Regions from separate parts of the Cyclobacterium sp. L-R genome, predicted to be linked through region 3. Evidence: riboswitches for the same ligand, from Rfam matches in the RefSeq annotation. Region 3 holds a riboswitch; each other region holds the start of a gene.

What was found. A riboswitch is a leader RNA that binds a small molecule or an ion and turns the genes downstream of it on or off. The one in region 3 is predicted to bind thiamine pyrophosphate.
Region 1: linked by a shared signal. The riboswitch ahead of AC13EX_RS05720 (TonB-dependent receptor) and the one ahead of thiS (sulfur carrier protein ThiS) in region 3 are both predicted to bind thiamine pyrophosphate.
Region 2: linked by a shared signal. The riboswitch ahead of AC13EX_RS01535 (class I SAM-dependent methyltransferase) and the one ahead of thiS (sulfur carrier protein ThiS) in region 3 are both predicted to bind thiamine pyrophosphate.

Annotation. Positions count from the first base shown of each region.
Region 1 is NZ_JBSXOH010000050.1:33,814-39,473, reverse strand. It holds gene AC13EX_RS05740 (TonB-dependent receptor) at 1-1,367, shown strand, start outside; gene AC13EX_RS05735 (nitroreductase family protein) at 1,393-2,001, shown strand; gene gldD (gliding motility lipoprotein GldD) at 2,001-2,597, shown strand; gene AC13EX_RS05725 (fatty acid desaturase family protein) at 2,722-3,789, shown strand; TPP riboswitch at 3,839-3,935, shown strand; gene AC13EX_RS05720 (TonB-dependent receptor) at 4,018-5,660, shown strand, end outside.
Region 2 is NZ_JBSXOH010000023.1:34,494-40,153, reverse strand. It holds gene AC13EX_RS01540 (D-arabinono-1,4-lactone oxidase) at 956-2,872, opposite strand; TPP riboswitch at 3,041-3,136, shown strand; gene AC13EX_RS01535 (class I SAM-dependent methyltransferase) at 3,208-3,930, shown strand; gene AC13EX_RS01530 (AIR synthase-related protein) at 3,931-4,983, shown strand; gene AC13EX_RS01525 (thiamine phosphate synthase) at 4,980-5,642, shown strand; gene AC13EX_RS01520 (Trm112 family protein) at 5,623-5,660, shown strand, end outside.
Region 3 is NZ_JBSXOH010000084.1:224,279-229,938, reverse strand. It holds gene thiC (phosphomethylpyrimidine synthase ThiC) at 1-1,159, opposite strand, end outside; gene thiS (sulfur carrier protein ThiS) at 1,228-1,431, opposite strand; TPP riboswitch at 1,523-1,622, opposite strand; gene AC13EX_RS16765 (hypothetical protein) at 1,992-2,249, shown strand; gene AC13EX_RS16760 (winged helix-turn-helix domain-containing protein) at 2,317-3,186, opposite strand; gene AC13EX_RS16755 (ligand-binding sensor domain-containing protein) at 3,312-4,370, shown strand; gene AC13EX_RS16750 (GLPGLI family protein) at 5,049-5,660, opposite strand, start outside.

The DNA.
Region 1 (5,660 bases), on a different contig from region 3:
TAACCACTCAAATCCTTTATTCCGATCTTTTCTATGAATTACCTGGGGCATTGAATGCGACACAATTAGCTGAAAATCCAAGACAGGCCAGGCCAGGATCTGCAGCTCAGAATGCCTCTATCAATCAAAAGTCAATGTATGGTACGCTGTCTCATGATTATAGATTTAATCATAACCTTGACAATAAAACGTCTATTTATATCAATACCACAGATTTTGAGAATCCTTTTAACCTGGATTACAAAAAAGAGACGCAATTTGGTTATGGCGGAAGGACAAGCTTTACTTATGACGACATATGGTCTAATATTCCTGTAAGGCTTATAGGTGGAGGTGAATACCAGTTTTCTAAAACATCTGCCCAAAATTTTGGCAATAATGGAGGGCAAATTGATACCATCCGTTTTGGTGATGAGCTATTGACAAGTACTGCTTTTCTTTTCCAACAGTTGGAAGCGGAACTCTCCGATAGGTTTTTGATGACCATAGGCTTGAGCGAAAACTTTTCTAGTTTTAACATCGCTAGAAACATTGATATGATCAATGGGGTACCTTCCAATGCCAAGCGTACTTTTGACCCGGTGATTGTGCCAAGGGTGGCTTTGTCAGCAAAATTAAACAACAATGCAGCTTTGCATGCCAGTATTAGCTCAGGCTTCTCTCCACCTACCATCGATGAGGTAAGGACCAATGAAGGCTCAATTAACCTTGACCTGGAGGCGGAAAAGGGAGTGAATTATGAATTGGGTTACCGCTCAAGTTTCAATAAGGGCAGGGTCAATGTAGATGGTTCTGTTTTCTACTTTAAATTGGATGAAACCATCACTACTTTTGTCAATGAGCAAGGGGTGGTGCTCTTTAGAAATGCTGGAGCAACCAACCAGAAGGGAATAGAATTGATGGTAGATTATGCCCTGGTAAGAAAGCAAATGTCTTTCGTACAAGAAGTGAAAGTCACGCATTCTTTTACAGGTCATTATTTTAAGTTTGAGGACTTTGTAAAAGGAGACAACGATTACAGTGGAAACGACCTCACTGGCGTTGCCCCCCACACCTTGGTGAACCAATTGGATATTAAAACCAAGCCTGGGTTTTACCTGAATTTCACCCATCAGTATGTGGATGACATTCCTTTGAATGATGCCAATACTGTGTTTCAGGAGTCTTATCACCTGATGAACTCAAGAGCAGGATGGAGAGGGGATGTTGGAAAAGCTTTTGACCTGGAATTGTATTTTGGGGTTCAAAATTTAACGAATGCCAGTTACAGTCTAGGCAATGACCTCAATCCATTTGGGGGTAGGTATTACCAACCTGCAGCCATAAGAAACTTTTACGGAGGAATAAAGGTTGGTCTAAAATATTAGTGGATCAAAAAAATTATAACAAAATATGAACAACAAGCCTGTATTCAATATAGAAGAAGTCAATAAAATCATCCGCAACAGAAGGTCCCAATTTGTGGCCCAATTCAAGGAAAATGATCCCATAGAGGACAGTATTATTAAGGAGCTTTTGGAAAATGCCAATTGGGCCCCTACTCATAAGTTGACACAACCATGGCATTATATGGTGTTTTCAGGTGAGGGATTGAAAAAGCTGGCTGATTACCAGTCCAATCTATACAAAGAACGAAGCGAAAAAACAGGGGTTTTCAAAGAAGCCGTGTATACCAAATTGAAGGAGAATCCATTAAAAGCTTCTCATGTAATCGCAATAGGTATGAAAAGGGATCTTCGAGCCAATCTTCCCGAAATGGAAGAAATAGCCGCTGTTGCTATGTCAGTACAAAACATGTATCTTACAGCCAGTGCTAGAGGATTAGCTGCATACTGGAGTACAGGTGCACCTACTTTCTGGCCAGAAGCCAAACCGTTTTTTGGACTTGGTGAAGAAGACATGTTAATGGGTTTTTTCTTTATTGCCAAACCTGTATCAGACGGATGGCCTGAAGGAAAAAGAACACCCATTTCGGATAAAGTGACCTGGGTAAAAGAATAATGAGTTTTATTAAAAGACAATTTCAAAATCCTGCTTTGGCAATCTGTTGGTTGGCTTTGCTTTTGATTGGGGCATGTAGTGAAGACTACCTTCCCAAACCCAAAGGCTATAACCGAATTGACCTACCAAAGCGGGATTTTGTTAGCTTAAATAAAAACTTACCTTATAATTTTGAACATTCTGTTCATGCACAAATAGAAAGGGATTCATTTAACTTGCAAGAGAAGACCTGGACCAATGTGCATTACACAGATTTAGATGCCAGAGTGCACCTGACTTACAAAGCGATCAACTGGGACAAGGCTTTATTAAAAACTTATCTGGATGATGCCATGAGCCTTACCTTCAAGCATCAGGTAAAAGCTTACGGTATAGATGAGGCAGTAGTGTTAACCCCCAGAGGGTATACCGGTTTTGTCTCAGAATTAAGTGGAGAGGTGCCCACTCAATTTCAGTTTTTTGTTACAGATTCTACGCAACATTTTTTAAGAGGAGCCTTGTATTTCCAAACAGCAGTTAAAAATGACTCCTTGGCTCCAATCATAGAGTATATCAAAATTGACATGATGCATTTAATTAATACCCTAACTTTTTAATTGAAAATGTCAAATTAAATTGGTATCTTTAATATATCTTAATTGAACCCTACCTAAGGCTATTTTTAATAGTGTACTTAAGCCGAGTAATGTTACCCGAAATCATTTAATTTTAATTTAATATATGGCTACGCCAAAATTCTCCAGACCTAAAATAACATTTCACCAGGATTTAAAATCCAGAGTGGCAGAATATTTTAAAGCACACAATCTAGCACGTTCAGGAAATTCCGAATTATTCGTAAAAGCGGGTATCATGGTCGTTGGATTTGTATTGTTGTACATTCACCTGGTCTTTTTTACACCGCACTGGATTTTAGGACTCGTAGAATGTTTGGTTTTGGGTGCATTGACAGCATTTATTGGTTTTAATGTAATGCATGATGGGGCACATGGGAGTTTTAGTGACCGACCTTGGGTCAATTCTCTGGCCGGAATGTCAATAAATTTTCTAGGAGCGAATGTTTTCATGTGGAAGACAAAGCACAATGTTGTGCACCACTCATTTACAAACGTAGATGGTGTAGATGATGACTTGAATGCCAGGCCATTTTTACGCCTTTCTCCAAGTCAAAAGAAATTTAAAATACACCAGTTTCAACACTATTATTTTATCTTCACCTATTCTTTATTGTACCTCTATTGGGTATTTTTCACAGATTACAAAAAGTACGTTACCGGAAAAGTAGGAATAGTGCCTATTCAAAAAATGAAAATGTCTGATCATATCAGCTTTTGGGCTTTTAAGGCACTTCATTTGGTGCTTTTTGTTGCCATTCCGGTTTATATGGTTGGATGGGGCCCATGGTTAGTAGGTTTTCTTGTATATGGCCTATTCGCAGGGCTAGTGCTGACACTTGTTTTCCAACTGGCACATAGCTTGGAAGAAACGGCTTTCCCTGTTCCTGAGCCTGTGTCCAATTGCCTTGAAGACGAATGGATGATTCACCAAATCAGAACAACTGCAAATTTTGCCACTGGATACAAGTTACTTACCTGGTTTTTGGGTGGGTTAAATTTCCAGATAGAGCATCATTTGTTTCCTAAAGTATCACATATCCATTACCCGGCTATAAGTAAAATCATTAAGCAAACCTGCAAGGATTATAACATTCCATACCTTGAGCATCAAAAATTAAGATGGGCCTTTAGGTCTCATTTTAGACATTTGAAGGGCTTGGGAACGGCCTGATCTAAAGGTCGTGATTTGTCATTTTAAATAATACCAGCTACATTTGTGGCAAGATCATTAGGGGTGCCTTAATATAACGGGCTGAGATCATACCCATATCACCTGATCCGGATAATGCCGGCGCAGGGAAATGAAAAATAGCTAATCGTACGTAATGCTATTGGGTAAACAACTAAAGGAGATTTGTCCCCTCATTTCTGCTATGTTTAACCAGAATAAATTATCAACATGAATCGTATTTGTTTTACAGCAATATTTTTATTGCTGTGCCAATTGTCTATTGCCCAAACCAGTATACAGGGAATAATCACCGATGCTGAAACTTCCTTGCCTCTTCCTGGAGCTACTGTTTACCTGGAAAACACCCAGAAAGGTACTGTAAGTGACCAAGATGGAGCTTTTCAGATTAATGACATCAAGCAAAAAGTGGCAAACCTACGCATAACCTTTGTAGGCTTTTCCTCCAAAAACGTAAGTGTAGCCCTTCCTCAGCAAGGAGATTTATTAATCGCCCTGAACCCAACCACCCTAACTGCTGAAGAATTTATTGTTTCAGGAACAAGGGCCTCTGAGACTACGCCCACTACCTTTCAGGTCATCAGTAAGGAAACACTTGGGAAGGACAACCTTGGGCAGGATCTGCCACTATTGTTAAATTATACCCCTTCCATTGTTACTCACTCAGATGCTGGAACGGGCGTTGGTTATACCGGTTTGAGAATCAGAGGAACAGACCAAACCAGGATCAACGTCACTGTTAATGGAATCCCATTGAATGATGCCGAATCTCATGGCGTGTTTTGGGTAAATATGCCAGATTTTGCCTCTTCAGTGGACAATATCCAAATCCAACGTGGAGTGGGTACTTCTACCAATGGGGCTGCTACTTTTGGTGCCAGCCTTAATATTCAGACCGACACCAAAAAGGAAGAAGCCTATGCAGAAACCGACAATTCCTATGGTTCTTTCAATACCCGAAAACATACCATTAAAGCCGGTACTGGCTTGATCAATGACAAATGGGCTGTAGATGCCCGTCTTTCTCAAGTTACTTCTGATGGATACATTGACAGGGCTTTTTCTGACCTTAAATCTTACTTTGTTTCCGGAGGCTATTATGGAGACAAGCATGTGTTTAAGCTGAATATCTTTGCAGGAGCCGAACAAACCTATCAGGCTTGGAATGGAGTACCGGAAAGCCTACTTAAAAGCAACAGGACATTCAATGGTTATACCTATGAGAATGAAACTGACAATTACCAACAAAACCATTATCAGTTTATCTATGCAGGAACACTGACGGATAATTTGAAAGCGAATTTTGCATTGCATTATACTGCTGGACAGGGTTATTATGAACAGTTTAAGGAAGACGATGATCTGGAAGATTACGGTTTTGCCCCAATTGAAATAGGCAGTGAGGTAATAAACAGTACAGACATTATTCGCAGAAGATGGTTGGACAATGACTTTTATGGTTCCGTTTTTTCTCTGAATTACGTTTCAACCAATGGTAGATTGGACGCTATATTGGGAGGTGGAGCCAATCGATATGATGGAGACCATTTTGGTGAAGTCATCTGGATGGGCGTTACTGGTAATACCAATATTAGAGACAAATATTACAACAATGTAGCTGTCAAAGACGACCGGAATATTTACCTCAAGGCGACCTATGAGGTTAAGGAAAGACTTTATTTGTTTGCTGACATGCAGGTAAGAGGAATCGACTATTCTTTTGATGGGAAAAATAACGACCAAAGGGATGTTAGTGGAAACCAGTCCTATACCTTTTTCAATCCTAAGTTTGGTGTGTCTTACGAAACAGGAACGGGTCAAACCCTTTATGCTTCCTACGCAGTGGCCAATAG
Region 2 (5,660 bases), on a different contig from region 3:
CTCACCTTTCATAACAAACAATTATCAGAAATGTCTGGAACAATTTTATTTAAAAATGTAATCGAAAGAAGCCTGTAGGGCTTCAATAATAATAACCACGGATGAAACCCGTGGACGGCCAACTCCACATCTATTCCTCAACCCCGATAGCGGGTTGAACAATCCTTCTCATCAAAAAAGGTTTCCAATCATAAATCTCAGCTATTAGGTGTTATAGCTACTTTAAAAGTGCCACGAAATTTGCAAACACTTATCAGAAATGTCAGGGACAGTTTACATAAAAATGTAATAAACTGAGTATGATCTAGGATGATGAAAAAATCGTCATTCCGAGACCTAGACAATATCCAATGCCGCACTCCAGCGGAGTGCAACCTTTGTAGCCCTGGGTAAGCCGACGCAAGAGGTGCGACCCAGGGTCTAAATGAATTGGAATTTGTAAGACATTAGCCTCCAATAAGCTCAACCGTGAAACAGGCTTTTCGCTAATGCCTGCGGCTCCTTTCCCGAGCTTTTTAAAATCTGTCATCGGTAGGCTTAGGGAAGGCTTTGAGTGAAGAAAGCCTTGGGAATCCCCAAGACGAGATTGCCACACCCTTTTCCACCTCAAAAACCTTCAAAAAAGGTTCGCAGTGTCGATGGAGTCATTTTTTTAGGACAATTTTAATATCGAAATGAGGATAATCGAAAGAAGCCTGAAGGGCTTCAACAACAATAATCATGGGTAAAAACTATCCAGACACAACAGATTAGCAACAAATCAGATAGCTTCAACAACAATAATCATGGGTAAAAACCCGTGGACGGCCAATTCCACGTCAATTCCTCAACCCCGATATTGGGTTGAACAAGACTTCACATCACAAGCCTTATCCAATCATAGATTTGGGCTGTTAAAATTTAAAGCTATTTTAAAGTTGCCACCAATTCACAAACAGTGAAATTAAACAAAGGATTAAGAATCTTGAATTCGTTCTAAAAAGGCATTTTTAAAGGTTTTCCCTCCAAAAAATGCCTGCTGCAGTTCCCAATCCTTAAAGCGTGGAAAGGCTTTCTCCACCCGTTCCCTATACCATGGTTCAACAGAAAGCCCCCAATGAGGAATGGCTCCAAAATCCAGCAACTCTCTCTCCAAACGCTTGAACAAAGGCAAGCTACCGGTCACACCTTTTACACTTACCAGTTCAATCATACAGGTGTCGTGCTGGTTCATCATGGATAAATGGGCATCACACTGTTTGACAAATCGCAAAGAAAAAGGCGCTGCCAAAAGGTGGTGGTAAGGTTGGGCTTCTTCACAAACTTTGAATATCAAGTCTACGGCATCAAATACCTTTTCCAAAGGAAAACCAAATTCTACAGCATAACCATAAAACTTTAACTCTCCCAATCCCTGATCCAACACAAATCGCGAATCATCCTCAAATCCTCCTCCTTCGTCCCCACGATGATCCACCAGTCTATGTATAGAATTATTGGTCATTGCAGGAATGGCCTGATGGTTTTTATTGAACACCCAAGGTGAAAGCCTTCCTGATATGGCTATTCCAGAGATAAATGAGGAAATATAATTCCTCTCTCTTCCCGCCTGCTCTCTAATCCCTTTTTCACTATAATCTCGGGTAGTCACCAAACATTTTCTTTGTTTTCCATCTTCTGTTTCAGCGGTCAGGTCTCGATAAGGGTTGATCAGAACCTCAAAATGTCTGTGGGCATTGATAAATTTATACACATCCACTTTTTGCATTTCAGCTTTGAGCTCTTCCCAATTGTAGCTGATTCTCTCCTCAAAAAGCCTGTAATTGGGTTGGGCCTCTAAAATCATGGAGAACACAATCCCCATGGAACCAATCCCCACCATTACGGCATTGAATTTCTCATCGTCCTGAATCAGTTCAATTCCATACTTTTTAACCTGATCGTCCTTATTGAATTCGGCAGGATCTGTTATCCCATCGCTTGGTTCTACTCTAAAAATCTTACCTCCCTTTCCCACGATGGTCATGGATCTCGCAAAAACTGAAACAGGGCCGATTCCAATTCCTGATCCATGGGTAGAGGTGGCAATCGCTCCACTGATAGACTGAATGCTTGAACCCCCTTGGTTGATCAAAGCAAAGCCATGATAGGTCAAAGCTTCTATTAGGTGCCTGATCTTGGTTCCTCCTCCAGTTTCAAAAAGGAAATGTTTTTCCACTGATTTTTTATTGCAAAAATTCACTTCTACATCAAAACCATCCTTGTATTCCTTTTTGATCCATTCCTTGGCAATCCGCTGGGTCATGTTCATGTTTTGGGTACAAACCAAAAAATCTTCACACTGGGCCACCGCCGTAAGGGCATGTCCGGAACCTACTGCACGTATTTTTCTGTTTTCTTTTTCTGCATTTTTCACCAACTCACTTACTTCCAACAAGCCTTTATAATCGTAACTATTGCAGGATTCATGTTTAGGTGAAAAATTATCAAATTCTCCATTTCCAAGTACAAAAAACTTCAGTGGCTCCGAAAAATGGTTGCCATACCAATTGCCCCATTTTTGCCTATGTGGTTTGTCTTTTTCAAACAATTCATCTTTGGTCAACTCCTTATCAAGAGACAATATCACCTTTTCATGATCGGCCATTTTTTTATTCAACTGGGATTCAATCAACCTTCTAATATACCTAGGGGTAACAATAAAATTAATGACACTTACCCAGCGATTTCTTTTTGTTCTGGAGCAATGATGAGTGAGGGCATCGTCCAATACTTCAATATGTGCCGGTACGTTCTTTCGGTTAAAAATCACCTGAACCAATAAGCCAAAAAGTACCCAAGACACTACTGTATTACCTTTCTTCCAGGTAATAAATTTTGTTAATGCGGACATGTATCTAATCTTCTATTTTAAAAATCATTAAACAACTATCTAATTTATCGAAAATATTAAAAAACCACATGATTTATGCTTTATTAATTTCAATTTAAAAGCAGTCTTAGTATTGGCATTGGAAAGACTGCTTGCTTTACATGGGTTATTCAATATCTTTGTGGCTGTAAAATATGCACGGGGTGCTTGACGAAAGTCAGGCTGAGATAATACCCGGAACCTGATTTGGATAATGCCAACGTAGGGATGCAAGCCAGATTTCCATTTGTAATTTGAAGCTACATTCTACTGGTTTTGTCCGGTCGGATGTTTTTTTTTTATAAACGAATTACAAAATGGAAATAGAAAAGCAAAAAATGGGGCTGATCCCTCAGCAACAAAGAAACTGGCAAAACAGACCCGAGTGGTTTTTCAACAGAGACCATACAGACACCTATGAACTTTGGTATGAAGGCCGCTACAAAAGGGCTGAGATTTGGCAGAAAAAAGTAATGGAACAGTTGGTAACCAAGGACAAAAGGGTGAAAACCTTATTGGAATTTGGTTGTGGCACCACCAGATTTACCAGGTGGTGGAAAGAAATAGGCATAGAATCTACTGGTGGAGACATCTCTCCTTTAATGCTATCTCAGGCCATCCATTTGTTTGATGGGGATCTGGTAATGGCTGATTCTCACCACATGCCCTTCAAAGACAATACTTTTGATTCCCTTGCCTTTATCACCACTTTCGAATATTACAAAGATCCTGTTAAGGTCATCCGTGAAGCAGCCAGGGTTGGAAAGTATGGGATTGCCATGGGTATGATGAACAAGAACTCCCCCAAAGTACTTCGCCGCAGGGTGCAACAAGTTTTTGGAAAGAACCCTTTTTATGTTACCGCAACATTTTACACCCCAAAACACCTTATCAGGATTATAGAGGAGGCCTTGGAAGGAAGAGATTACACCATTTCCTGGTCTTGTACCGGCTTACCAAAATGGTTTCCTGTTCAGCAATGGAATATGCCTTATGGAGATTTCTTTGGTCTGTATGTGCAATTTAACGACGTTGAATAGATGAGCGAAAAAGCCGGAAAGATTGATGAAAGATTATTGGGTGACTTTATAACCTCCAATTGTGGGACACCCAATAAAAAGGTACTTGTTGGGCCGGGTTTCGGTATTGACGTATCCATTGTAGAGTTGACTGAAGGACAAGCCATGGCGCTCACCAGTGATCCGCTTTCTCTAATCCCAAGCTTGGGCTTACAAGAATCCGCTTGGCTTTCTGTGCACCTGATGGCCAACGACATGGCCACTACTGGTTTCGCACCACAATTTGGGCAATTTGTATTGAACCTTCCTGCTACTTTGAGCCAGGCTGATTTCAAAATTTATTGGCAATATGTGCACGAGTATTGTTCCAAGTTAGGGGTTGCCATTACAGGAGGCCATACGGGTTTTGTAGAAGGTCAAAATTCTACTATCGCAGGAGGAGGCACATTTATATGCATCGCCCCAAAAGATCAGATGCTGGCGACTCCTAAAGCCCAGGCTGGGGACTGTATTTTGGTAACAAAAGGGGCCGCCATCTCGTCTGCTGCTATTTTGGCCATGAGTTTCCCGAAAACAGTAAGCAACAAACTCGGCAAAGAGGTATATCAAGGAGCTTCGGATTCATTTTACCAAACAAGTTCTATCAAAGATGCACTGACAGCCAGAGGAAATGCAGCCGAAAACAATGTCTCAGCCATGCATGATGTCACCGAAGGTGGCGTATTGGGCGCAATCTATGAGTTGGCCAGTGCAGCCAACTGTGGGGCTGTCATTGAAGAGGATTTGATACCTGTCGGAGCAGTGCAGGAAGCCGTTTGTCGCCTTTTCTCCCTTGATCCTTTGCATTGCATTGGAGCAGGTTCCATGATGATTACTTGCAAAAAAGACCAGGTAGAGAAAATAAAAAGTCGCTTGGCGAATGAAAATATTGCCTGTGCTGAAGTTGGCCAACTAACCGCTGCCGAGGAAGGCATTTCAATCTTCAAACAAGGAGAAAAAACGCCAATGATTTATCAATCTGTAGACCCTTACTGGGAGGCTTTTTTTAGTGCATATAAAAACGGATGGCAATGAAAAAACTAAACTTAAAAGCAGATAAAAGTATTTACTTGGTCATTGATCCTTCTGACAAGCCTGAGGCTGTGCTTTTTCCTATTTTGGAACAGTTGTTTACTTTCCCACTTGCTGCTGTGCAAATTTGGGATCATTTTGGAGAAGGTCAGGATGAAGTCGCATTTACAAGTAAAGTCGTGGAATTGGCTTCGGCTTATAACTTCCCGATTTTGGTAAACAACAGATGGGATTTACTCAAAGTGGAAAATGTGGACGGCATCCATTTGGACAGTCTTCCATCGGATTTATCTTCCATCAGTGCATTTTCGGTAAAAAATCACCTGGTAGGACTGACCGTAAACAATGACCTGGAATTGATCCGACAGGCCTTCAAGCTTGGGATGGATTATGTATCCTTTTGCTCAGTTTACCCTACCAAGACCACCCAACATTGTGATTTGGTAAGCTTCGATTCTATCAGAGAAGCAGGTAAAATCACGGACATGCCCCTATTTTTGGCTGGAGGAATCAAAACAGGACATCTTACCGAGCTTCAATCTCTTCCCCACTCGGGAATTGCTTTGATTTCGGGGGTGATGCAAATGGAAAACCCTGTGGCCGCATTGCAAAATTATTTTAATCACTACAATCAAAATAACGATGAGATTATCAACCATTAATAAATTGTGTTGCCCTTT
Region 3 (5,660 bases):
TACTCCCGGGACGTAGGCCATCTCCAAGAGAAAAAGAAACGTCATAGGCCTTCATGATTTCACAAATATCCTCAAAGTGCGTATATAGAAAGCTTTCTTTGTGATGGGCCAGGCACCATTTTGCCATTATGGAACCTCCACGGGAGACCAGTCCGGTAACCCTTTTGGCAGTATGCGGAACATAGGCCAAACGGACCCCAGCATGAATGGTAAAATAATCCACCCCCTGCTCAGCTTGCTCAATGAGGGTATCCCTAAAAATTTCCCAAGTAAGCTCTTCTGCTTTTCCATTTACTTTTTCTAGTGCCTGATAAATAGGTACTGTTCCAATAGGTACGGGAGAATTTCTTAAAATCCACTCCCGTGTTTCATGGATATTCTTTCCGGTGGAAAGATCCATAATTGTATCTGCTCCCCAACGACAGGCCCATACCGCTTTCTCCACTTCTTCCTCAATAGAAGAAGATACCGCTGAATTTCCAATGTTAGCATTGATCTTTACCAGGAAATTACGGCCAATAATCATTGGCTCATTTTCGGGGTGATTGATATTGGAAGGAATAATTGCTCTTCCACGCGCCACTTCTTCCATTACAAATTCTGGAGTAATGGCTTTTGGAATGCTCGCCCCAAAACTATTCCCAGGGTGTTGATCTGAAATCTGTTTGATTTTTTCCAGTTTCTGATTTTCACGAATGGCGATAAACTCCATCTCAGGTGTAATGATGCCTTTCCGTGCATAGTGCATCTGGGTAACGTTTTTTCCAGGTTGCGCCTTTAAAGGTTTTCTATTCCTTTTGAAACGCAGCCCATCCAATTTTGAATTTTCTTCCCTTTCCCTACCATAGGCAGAAGAAAGCCCCCCTAATTGCTCGACATCTTCCCTGCTGGAAATCCAACTGTTTCGTAAAGGCATAAGCCCCTTACGCACATCAATCTCAACTGAAGGATCTGTATATGGGCCGCTGGTGTCATAAACAAGAACCGGTTCATTCTTCTCTACTTTTCCGTTAAATTTGTCCACAGTATCACTTAGGAAAATTTTTCTCATTGGAACCTTAATGTCCGGATATAATTCCCCACTAACATAGCTCTTTTCTGAATTTGGAAAAGGTGCACGACTAATGACGTGCTGGTTTGGCGTCTGGTCCTTTTTCATAGGTAGAATAATTTTTGTATTTGATAATTTCTTCTGCAGAAGAAACCTTCCGCAGCCTTCATTTTATATTACCCGCCCTGTGTTGCCCTTATCACAAGCACATTTTCACCTTCTGCCAAAGCACGACTGCTCCATTCATTTTTAGAGATAATTTCATTGTTAACGGCAACAGCGATTCCTTTGTCAGAAATATCAAGCTGCGTCAACAGGTCCTGAAGGCTAGTTTGTGAAGGCAAAGTATGGCGGGTATTATTTACGTTTACAGTTATCATTTTTGAAAATTAAATGGCTGTAAACCAGAGGGGAATCCCTATAGAAAAAGTATATACAAAAATCACCATTCCCTAAAGAATGACATGATACAAATGCAGAAAGACTTTTCCCTTCGCCGGTATTAGCCGGAATCAGGTTCAAAGGGTCTTATCTCAGCCAGTCCTAAAGACCAGCACCCCTAAAGTTTACGTGACCAAAGGTAGAAGAATTTTATAAAAATAAAAACACCAGTGTCTGAAAGAGATTTTAAAAACCAGGGTAAGCCTGCATAAGTGTAGCCCATACCTTTCTCAGCTGATGTCTTTTATTCTCATAAGAATGAAAAAAGATAACATTTTATATTGTTATTTAAATCTCTCTTCACCCCAGTTCAATGCTGTCCTAAATAATTTTTGATTTATCATTTGGTCTGTACTTGGATAGCAATTGGGCACCTCTTAAGTAGATTGAGAAAACAGATCCCAATGTACTACACTCTGGAGTGGTATGCCTGGTTCCATAAATGGGCTTATCAAGCCATTTATGCAATACGATTTTAACAAAAATAAAGGCGACCAGATTGGACAGATATCACCCGAATTTTGCTATTGTCTTTATGGCTTTGACCAGAAGGATGCAGATCAACGCCGTCCATATCTATATTATTACCGCATTTTTTAAGGTCTCCCCTCGCTGTGGTTTACGCCTTCCTCAGGCTGGTTTCGCAAAACACCCTTCTATTATTTCCAATTTGCAATTGGAAATGTACGGAATTATCAATGATCTAGGTCTATTTCTCCCAAATGCAAATAGTCCTGAAGCTCAGCGAATTTTGTAGAAATATCAACCTCCATAATTATCAATTTAAAACACCAGTTGCAGCATCAATATGTTTCCGGCACTTTTTAATTTACCTGAAGTACATACCCCCTACCTCGAATATTTTTGAGTTGAATATTCGGGTCTAGCAATAGCTTTTTGCGAAGTTTGGAGACAAACATATCCAGGCTTCTGCCCACAAATACCCCCTCATCTTCCCATATTTCTTTTAGCAGGTGGTCTCTCTCAAGCATTTCGTTTGGGTGCAAGGCAAATAGGGTTAGCAACTTATTTTCTTTTTGGGAAAGTTGGATTTCCTCTGTTCCAATTTTCAAAAGCTGTTTACTGTGATACAGTTCAAACTTCCCGATACCCACGGATTGACTATTGCCCATGTGCTTACTCTTGCTGGGCTTAAGTGCATTTTTATTGTATATCAACAAAAAGCCAAAGGCCAAAATCCCAATGATGATCGGTACAGAAAAGTTGGATACCCTCATTGTATTGTGATCAAACCGGATTTTGATGCTATAGCAATCTTTTGGCTGCAAACGTCCCTGACATGGAATTAGGGTTTTGTCTTTGTGACTGGACATTTGATAACTGTAAACAACCTGATTGTCTATGCATTCCACAACATTAACTTGGTATTTACCTTCAGCTTTTTTGCCCACCAAGCCTTCCCCCAAACCCTTATGAATAACTTTAACCAAACTGTCCGGGTCAAATTGGAAGGGGTTTTCAAATACAATACTATATTCACTCTCGCTGATTCTCTTGATTGGCAAAACCCTAGAAGTGCTATCTCCTGAGGCAAGCAAGATTTGGTGTCCCACATTCCTCAACCTGATTTCTCTGTTTTCTGCAAAATCATCTGACTTCCATGGCCACAGAAGGATCATGGTAAAAATCATGGTGAATATTCCGATTCCGGCAGGTTGTATCAGTTTTTTCATTACTCAAATATAAGGTTAAATAGAAGTCATCTTTCAATTTTACCTTGATTTACAATCTTTTTACATTCTATTTACCATCTTGACTTTGGATAGCTTTAGGTTTGGACCTGCTTAACAAATAAAAAATGAAAAAACACTTAAGATTATTTTCCTGGCTAATGCTGTTGGTTTTTAACACTTCATGTAAAGATCAAGTCAAAAATGACCAAGAAAAAAACCAATCCAATTTCCAAAGCAATAATTCAAACACTTCCAACGCTCCTAATTCAATCGTACGTAATATAGTGCAAGATGGCAAAGGCAACATTTGGATGGCTACCTGGGAAGGGGTGTTTCGGTATGATGGAAAGTCCTTTACCAATGTAACAAAGCAAGTAAGTTCAGCTCGCTTCTTTTCAGTTTTGGAAGACAGCAAAGGCAATATGTGGTTTGGAAGTATTGGATCAGGTGTATATTATTTTGATGGAAAAGACTTTCAAAATTTCACAACCAAGGAAGGGCTTCCGAATAATGAGATTACCAGCATTTATGAGGACCAAGCAAATAATATCTGGTTGGGCACAAATGGGGGATTGAGCCGGTACGATGGAAAAACTTTTCAGAATTTTATGTTGACCGAAGATTCTATTGTTGAAGATAAAGCAGGGAAAACAGTTCCGAATTTCACCCGCCCACCTAACGAGGTCAATTCCATCATTGAAGACAATACGGGTACTTTTTGGTTTGCCACAAGGGGCAACACCTATCTATATGACGGAAAAACATTTACCATTATAAGCCATAAGGACAAGCCGTTTACCAATGTTCGATCTTTAATCGAAGATAAAAAAGGCACTATCTGGCTAGGTGGAAATGATGGCTTATGGCGCTATGACCCATCGACTTCGCTCAAGGCTGGTGAGGGTAAATTCACCAACATCAGCAAGAATTTTATTGGATACATTCATGAGGATAAGAAAGGAAATATCTGGACAAGTTCAGAAACTAAAGAAGGATCTTGGGTACTTACACATTATTATTCCCAGACCTTTTTAAATAAAACACCCGCAGCAACCGAAATAAATACCAAAGAAAGAAAGATGCTTTTTGGAATTTTAGAAGCCAATGATGGCAGCATTTGGTTCGGCTCTGATGGGGTGTATCGATACAATGGAAAAACCATAACTGATTTTAAAAGCAAATAGGCTGCATCCCACAAACGTATAGTTTGCAAAACATCCTTTTTCTCATTCCAAGTTGCAACTGGAAGGGATGAATTCAATAGTGATCCATGGCTATCAAACCTTTCAATCCATCATAGTTTCTGATAGGTGTAAACATCTTTGATTTCCTATGCTCCCTTCTTCTATGGACTTAAGTGAAGCTTTGGCTCTTAGGGCCAAAGTTTCTACTTTGGTTACAAATAAACCCTTCTCTGTATTCTAATCCAGTAATTGTTTGATCCGGAATATAAGGTACCATCTTCGATAGTAGTAAAACGAGCTAATAGTCCTGGTTTTTCACTTTTAAAATCAATGGCCATTAGATTAAGATCCTTAATTTATGGATTTTCATAATCCAGTCGGTAAGTGACTAAGTCTTCTTCGAATCTTTAGATTTGCATACGTTTCATTTTTAACTATTCCATTAAGCTAACGTCTTTTTTGGTCAGGTAGGTTTACCGTTTCCTAAAAGACGCTATTTCCATACTGCCAATTAACCTATCTGAAGGAAGGATGTAATTACCAGAAAATCATTCTATTGAGAATTTGGCATAGTATCGGCTCGGTGAAATTGAAAATAGAAACGAAGTGACTTAAATTCCATTTCACCACTTAATAGAAGATCAATATCTACTTTAGGGATATTTTCCTACAGCCTTCTCAATACCTTATTTCCCACATCCAAGCTCTCCTGCTTTCGATGGAAGTTTGGATAAACTCCCGAGCTATGTCTAGATATTCAGTACCTGATACTTCTCTCCCTCTCATTCTCTTTGGCAGGGAGATGATTTCTTCAGGTTCTCCAAAAGTGATTTTCTCGGCTTCTACGATGAGCATACCATCATTAATATCATAAGCCAAAATCAAACCTGGAAGCCCGAATTGCTCCTCCGGACCCGTTGGAACGGGGATATCTGAGGCGAACCAAGCAGCGATCTTTTGGCCTTTAATGCTGTCTTCAGACACAGCTTTCATGCACATGTGACCCAGTATATCACGTATTTCGTTCATTACTCTCCATTTTGGAGTATTTAAGCTGTCACGGACGATGTAAGTTTTGCCCATTTGATCCATGTACTTCAAATAGGTCTGGTCTTCAAAATTGTTTTCAATGAAATAGTCTTTTACCTGCCAAGAATAGCTTTGGACTTGATAGGGTTCCCCAAATGTATAAAGACTTTTTTCCGGCCAAAACTGAAGTTTCATCCGAGTACTATAGCCTTCAGGATTACTCCAAGTGAGTAGGATCCTATCCTTTTCTTGCTCAGTAAT